DNA from 3 places in the Stutzerimonas sp. CXK-1 genome. Region 3 is predicted to be linked to each of the others. Evidence: predicted binding sites of a transcription regulator. Region 3 holds the regulator's gene; each other region holds the start of a gene.
The links. The regulator FliA, encoded in region 3, starts transcription of late flagellar genes. The targets are predictions, from matches to a motif close to CTAAAGTTTNNNNNNNNNNNGCCGNTAA.

Region 1 (2,261 bases), 1.8 Mb from region 3:
ATGCGCGCCACGGTCGCATTGAACACTTGCCCGAGTTCGCCCAGCTCGTCGCGGCTGACCACCTGGTAACGCACCGTCATGTCGCCATCGGCGACCTTGTCCATGATCCGGCCGAGCGCATTGAGCGAAGCCCGGGTCGAGACGTAGAAGGCGCCATACAGATAGGCAACCAGCAGGAACACCACCACCAATGCCGCGAGCAGCAGTCCCATCAGCAGCCGCTTGTCGGCCAGGCGCTGCTGCAGGCGCTGATCGAGGAAATCGAGCACCGCGTCGTTGAGTTCGTAGGTCTTGGCCATCTCGTTGTTGATGCGCTCATAGAACGCATCCCAGGGGCGGTCCAGTGCATCGGCGAGGATCACTTCATCCTGGATGATTTCGCTGCTCGCGCCCAGCGAGGCACCGCTCAGCGCCGCCAGCTCGGCCAGGCGCGCGCGCGCGGCCGACGAGCTGTCGACGGCGTCCTGCAGCTGCGCCTGGTACTGCGTCTGCAGTTTTTCCAGCTCCTGCACCAGACCATCGAGGATGTTGCTGGCCTCGGAGTTGAGATAACCCTGACCAAAGGTGTAGGCCCCCACGGCACGCCCTTCACCCAGCACCGAGGTGATGGTCGGCGTGACGCTGGTCAGCAGTTCGGCGAGCAGGCGCACTTCGCGCTCGGCATCCTGGCTGAGCCCCGACTGGCTGGCGATCAGCTTGATGATGACCTGCGAACTACCCAGCAGACTGCCGGCCATCGCCGCCTTGGATTGCAGCGATTGCTCGGCCTGGGCCTCGCCGAGTGCGCGTTGCATCTGATCGCGGCGGGTATTGAATTCGGTGACCTGCTGCGGATCGCTGCTCACCGGCTGCAACGCCTGCAGGCCGCTGGCCAGCCGCCCCTCGACATCCTGCAGGCGAGCGTTGAGGGTCTGCACGTTGCCGGTCTGGCCAATGATCGCCTCGACCTGCACCAGGTCGTGCCAGTCCTCCAGGTCGCGCCGCAGGCGAAGCGCGGCGCCGAGCAGCTCGAGGCTCTGCAGCTCGCTGCGGGTCCCGACGAATTCGCGATAGGAGTCGCGGACCAGATAGAAGTTGGTCAGCGCCATGGGAACGAAGAACAGAAGACTGACCAAGCTGAACTTCATGCCGAAGCTCAGGCGATTCATGAATGCGACTGCTGGATACAACAGGCTTTTCACACGACGTCTCCCAGGTCTTATTGGTATGTGCTTGCGGCATGGGGCCACAGCAGGGTTCGTCAGGAGGATCGAGCCGACTTATACGGGATATCGGTTGGGCGCTGTGTAACTTAAGGTAATGGCCAAATGACAGTGCAACGTCGCCAGGCAGAGGACCGCGTCGGAAGGCCCGTGCCAGAGCCTTCATCGACGGCAACGATGGCGAGGCATTCGTGCCTCAGAGGAGAATCACCCAGAGCGCGACGGCCGCGTACCAGAGCACCCGCGAGCGCACCAGCAGCGCCGCGAGGATATCCAGCCGGGCAACGGCGTCGTGCGATGAGCTTGCTGGCAGGTCGGCGGCCAGCGGGCCGGCCTCGGCCAGCAGACGGCACGCCGGGATGTCCCAGTTGAGCAGTTCCTGCAGCAGCACACGGCTGGCTGCGCTGAAGTTGCCGACCAGCGCGAAGCTCGCCACCAGCACGCGCACTGGCAGCCAGTCCAGGCCGTGGCGCAGCTGGGCGGCCTGTTCGCGCACCGCCTCGACCCGCGCATGCCGCTCGGCCAGCGCCAGCAGCCGGTAGGCCAGCGCCAGCATCGGCCCCAGCAGCAGGTACCAGAACACCACTGCGAAGAAGTCCTGATAACCGCGCCAGAGCTGCCGATGCTCGACCGCCCGCGACAGCTCGTCGGGGCTGTCAGCGCTCAGTTCGAGATCCCGTTCGGCCACGAGTTCGGCGGCTTCCAGATCACCGCGGCGCCAGGCGTCGCGGAACGGCCCCAGCTCGCGCTTGGCATGCCCGCGACCGAGCGAATAGAGCAACACCAGCAGGTGCAGCGGCAGCAACAGCCAGCCATAGGCCAGCGGCTGCAGCGCCATCAGCAGCAGGCCGAGCAGCAGTACCGGCAGCAGCACCAGGATCGCCAGTAGCAGCCAGGGCGCAGCGGCCAGGCGGGGGTTGTTCTCCAGGCGACGCAACTGCGCCAGCCAGGGAGCATCGTGCTGGATACGCCCGCGCCAGTCGGAGAATTTCTCCACCAGCAGTGCCAGCAACATCACCAGAAAACTCATGGCCAGGTCCTTGTTCGGTTGGGCTCAAC
Region 2 (2,261 bases), 1.2 Mb from region 3:
CATGTTGACGATGCGCTCCACGGACCGCACCAGGAAGCCGAGCGTACGATTGTTGTATTCGGTAATGATGGCGAAGCTGTTGCCGGCATCCTGAAGGCTGGATTTGCCGGTTGCCAATGCAAGATCGAGGATTGGCAGCGTGCTGCCCCGAATCGAAGCCACACCGCGAATGACGGGTGCTGACTGCGGCATATGGGTCAATTTGGGACAAGGCAGCACTTCCTTGACCTTGAACACGTTGATTCCATAGAGCTGCGCGCCGTCCAGGCGAAACAGCAGCAATTCGAGCCGGTTTTGCCCCACCAGCTGAGTGCGCTGATTAACCGAATCCAAAACACCGGCCATGCCAGTGACCTCTCTGATCAAATGAACGACGTTCGCCACGCGGGCATGTACTTTGCAACCAACACGGCATGAACAGGCGAATGACTATTTCTCGACATCTAACCTCCAGGCGTAAGCAAATACTCGCCTGGCCGGTCCTGCTATTGTCCGTCAGCAACGGCGCGCACGCCGAAGCCATGACTCATCCTGATCAACTTATCGACGCCGCCCGCAGCTTTCTTGAGCAAGCAGTGGACAATTATTTACAGCGTAGCGCCATCGACGGCCGGCGGGAAATTCACTTCAGCCGTCTCGACCCGCGCCTGCGCCTGGCCTATTGCGACGCACCCCTTAGCGCACAATTGGAAAGCCCCGATCAGCCAGTGGGCCGCGTGACCTTGAGAGTCAGCTGTAGCGGTAGCTCACCCTGGTCAGTGTTCGTCCCAGCCCAGGTCAAGCTGTACCGCAAGGTCCTGGTTACCAATAAGGCCCTCCAACGCGGCGCGGCACTTGGCGATAGCGATATCAGCGAGGCGGAACGCGACATCTCGCTGCTCACCCAGGGTTACCTGACGACCCCAGCGCAAGTCGCAGGGACCAAACTCACCCGCATCGTGCAACCAGGCCAGGTGCTGACGCCAGCAATGCTGGAGCTGGCCGAGGTAATACGCAGGGGCGACCAGGTCGTTATCTCGGCCGGGAATCAATCGGTCAACGTGCGCATGCCAGGCGAGGCGTTAACCGACGGAGCGCCTGGCGAGCAGATCCGCGTGAAGAATCTTCGCTCGGGGCGTATAGTCAGAGCTCGCGTGACCGGCCCCGGGCAGGTCGAGGCCGCGATGTAACGCGTCACAGGCTCGACGCTTTTCTCCGCGGCGCCAGAAAAAATACTAAAGTTTCAGCACGCCACGCCGAAAGCCAGGCAAGCGTACTGATTCTCGAGGTTTGCATCATGGTTATCGACTTCAACAGACCCAATGGCCCCGCCGGCCCCGGCGCCAGCCGTAGCAATCAGATTCAAGGCAGTGAGCGCCCGACTGCGATGCAACCTTCCGACAACGCGGTGAGCAGCCCGGAGACCGGCGCTGCAGCCGGCGAGCCGGTACAGCTGAGCCCGGAAGCGCAGCGGCTGCAGCAGGCCACCGAGCAGCTCAGTCAGCAGCCGGTCGTCGACCAGGCGCGTGTCGAGCGCATTCGCCAAGCGATTTCCGATGGCACTTATGAGATCGATCCGAAGCGCCTGGCCGCCAAGCTGACCGCCTTCGAATCGCAGCAGTAACCCCGAGGTAGATCCAGCCAGGCTCGAAATGCACGACGATAATCTGCTGCAACAACTTGTCGATGACATCGATACCGCCCAGCAACTGCTCGAACTGATCGAGCACGAACTCGCGGCACTCGCCGAGCGAAACCTGGCCGAGCTGGAAATTATTCTGACGAAAAAGCAGCCTCTGTTAGCGCTGCTCGGTCAGCATGGCGTCGAGCGCAGCAGGATGCTCACTGAGCGCCAGTTGAGCAATGACCGTAGCGGGCTGGAAGCGTTTGCTTCGATCTCCTCGCAGGGTGACGCCATTCTGGCCCGCTCGTCCGAGCTTGAGGCGCTGCTGCAAGACTGCCAAGCCGCCAACGAACGCAACGGGCGACTGATTCGCGCCAATCAGGGTGCCGTCGGCAGCTTGCTCGCCATTCTGCAAGGCAGCAACGAAACGCCCGACCTGTACAATCGTCGTGGCGCCACCGCCAGAAGCAGCCAGCACCGGCCGCTGAGCCAGGCGTGACCATTACAACTCTAAGGATGCTCGGGCCCAGGCCCGTTACGCAGCATTGCCTAGTGCTGGAGAACAGCGGACGTGTCGAATCCGTTCTTTGACGAAGCCGGTCCGCAACCCCCGAAGGTTCTGACCGCCCCACTCGAAATACAGGCCAATCTCAAGCAG
Region 3 (2,261 bases):
TGCGTCGCTTCGTCGAAACGACCCTGCTGCAGGCTTTCAATCAACTTGGGGGCGTTGGCCTTCAGAGTCGCTTCGAACTCTGCCAGGCTTTGATCTGCTTGCGTCATAGTGCCCTCGCGGCGTTGCTGCTTCAGCCGTTGACGCGCTCGAAGATCTTCTCGATCTTTTCCTTGAGCACCTGGGCGGTGAAGGGCTTGACCACATAGCCGTTGACCCCGGCCTGGGCCGCTTCGATGATCTGATCGCGCTTGGCTTCAGCGGTGACCATCAGTACCGGCAGATGCTTGAGGCGCTCATCGGCACGCACCTGGCGCAGCAGGTCGATGCCGCTCATGCCGGGCATGTTCCAGTCAGTCACCAGAAAATCGAAACTGCCGCTCTTGAGCATCGGCAAGGCCGTGGTGCCGTCGTCGGCCTCGGCCGTATTGGTGAACCCCAGATCACGCAAGAGGTTCTTGATGATGCGTCTCATCGTCGAGAAGTCATCGACGATGAGGATTTTCATGTTCTTGTCCAAGTCGACCTCCGTAATTCCAAAATCTCGGCAACCGAGCACGTCTCGCAGCAATACAGTCGATCAGGCGGCACGCCACTCGCCAAGGCGCGCCCGCAGACGCGCGGCACACTGGCTATGCAGCTGGCTTACGCGCGATTCGCTGACGCCCAGCACTTGACCGATTTCTTTCAAATTCAGCTCTTCGTCGTAATACAGCGACAGCACCAGCTTTTCCCGCTCGGGCAGATTGGCGATGGCATCGGCCAGGGCCTGCTGAAAACGCTCGTCTTCGAGGTCGCGGAAGGGTTCCGGGTGCGCGCTGCCGGCATCCTCGTTCAGTTCGCCGTGCTCGCCTTCCTGCAGCAGATCGTCGAAGCTGAAAAGCCGGCTGCCAAGCGTATCGCCCAGAATCCCGTAGTACTCGTCGAGGCTCAACTTAAGTTCGGCCGCAACCTCGTGATCTTTAGCGTCACGCCCGGTTCTGGCTTCGATGCCGCGGATCGCCTCGCTGACCATGCGCGAGTTGCGGTGCACCGAACGGGGCGCCCAGTCGCCCTTGCGCACCTCGTCGAGCATGGTGCCGCGGATGCGGATGCCGGCGTAGGTTTCAAAGCTGGCGCCCTTGCCCGAGTCGTATTTCTTTGCCGCTTCCAGCAGCCCGATCATCCCTGCCTGGATGAGGTCGTCGACCTGCACGCTCGCCGGAAGGCGGGCCAGCAGGTGGTAGGCGATGCGCTTGACCAGCGGGGCGTACTGATCGATCAGGCGATATTGCGCATCCTTTTCGTGTGCCTTGCTGTAATACATAGCGGATCCGGCAGTTTTCATTCGTGGTTCCCGGCAGTGCCTGGATTGATCAGTCGCTCGACGAAGAACTCCAGGTGCCCACGCGGGGTGGCAGGCAATGGCCAGGTATCGACCTTCTGCGCAATGGCCTTGAACGCCAGCGAGGACTTCGCCCGAGGATAGGCATCGTAGACGGCGCGCTGCTTCTGCACGGCCTTGCGCACCGACTCATCGTAGGGAATCGCGCCGACATATTGCAGCGCGACATCGAGAAATCGCTCGGTGACCTTGGTCAGCTTGGCGAACAGGTTGCGGCCTTCCTGCGGCGCGTGGGCCATGTTGGCCAGCACACGGAAGCGGCTGATGCCGTAGTCGCGATTGAGCAGCTTGATCAGCGCATAGGCGTCGGTGATGGACGTCGGCTCATCGGTGACCACCAACAAGACTTCCTGGGCGGCACGCACGAAGCTCACCACGGCATCGCCGATACCGGCGGCGGTGTCGATGATCAGCACATCGAGCTCATCGCCCAGCTCGCTGAAGGCCTGGATCAGACCGGCATGCTGCAGGGTCGAGAGCTGGACCATGCTCTGGGTACCGGAGGCGGCCGGCACGATGCGGATGCCGCCTGGCCCCTGGATGAGCACGTCACGCAGGTCGCACTCACCGGCGATCACATCGGCCAGCGTGCGTTTGCTGGTCAAACCCAGCAGCACATCGACGTTGGCCAGGCCGAGGTCGGCGTCGAGCAATACGACGCGGCGACCGAGATCGGCCAGGGCCAGTGCCAGATTGACCGACACATTGGTCTTGCCGACGCCACCTTTGCCGCCGGTCACCGCAATCACCTGTACGGGATGCATACCCATCTTCAAACGCCCATATGTAGCAGGCCCAAGGGGCCGACGATGCGCCTTGCGGACGCATCAGGTTTATTCGATTGCCAGCGCGCGCTCAACCCGCCCGCCGCGACGATTCG

Region 1: the regulator FliA is predicted to act here: its motif matches at 1,269-1,296, upstream of AC0KXH_RS03510 (methyl-accepting chemotaxis protein).
Region 2: the regulator FliA is predicted to act here: its motif matches at 1,215-1,242, upstream of flgM (flagellar biosynthesis anti-sigma factor FlgM).

The regions. Positions count from the first base shown of each region.
Region 1 is NZ_CM173217.1:737,060-739,320, reverse strand. It holds gene AC0KXH_RS03510 (methyl-accepting chemotaxis protein) at 1-1,181, opposite strand, end outside; gene ampE (regulatory signaling modulator protein AmpE) at 1,399-2,232, opposite strand; gene ampD (1,6-anhydro-N-acetylmuramyl-L-alanine amidase AmpD) at 2,257-2,261, opposite strand, start outside.
Region 2 is NZ_CM173217.1:1,394,344-1,396,604, reverse strand. It holds gene AC0KXH_RS06630 (chemotaxis protein CheV) at 1-345, opposite strand, end outside; gene flgA (flagellar basal body P-ring formation chaperone FlgA) at 414-1,169, shown strand; gene flgM (flagellar biosynthesis anti-sigma factor FlgM) at 1,367-1,603, shown strand; gene AC0KXH_RS06615 (flagella synthesis protein FlgN) at 1,632-2,102, shown strand; gene AC0KXH_RS06610 (flagellar brake protein) at 2,175-2,261, shown strand, end outside.
Region 3 is NZ_CM173217.1:2,574,112-2,576,372, forward strand. It holds gene AC0KXH_RS12040 (protein phosphatase CheZ) at 1-107, opposite strand, end outside; gene AC0KXH_RS12045 (chemotaxis response regulator CheY) at 131-505, opposite strand; gene fliA (RNA polymerase sigma factor FliA) at 578-1,303, opposite strand; gene fleN (flagellar synthesis regulator FleN) at 1,321-2,151, opposite strand; gene flhF (flagellar biosynthesis GTPase FlhF) at 2,237-2,261, opposite strand, start outside.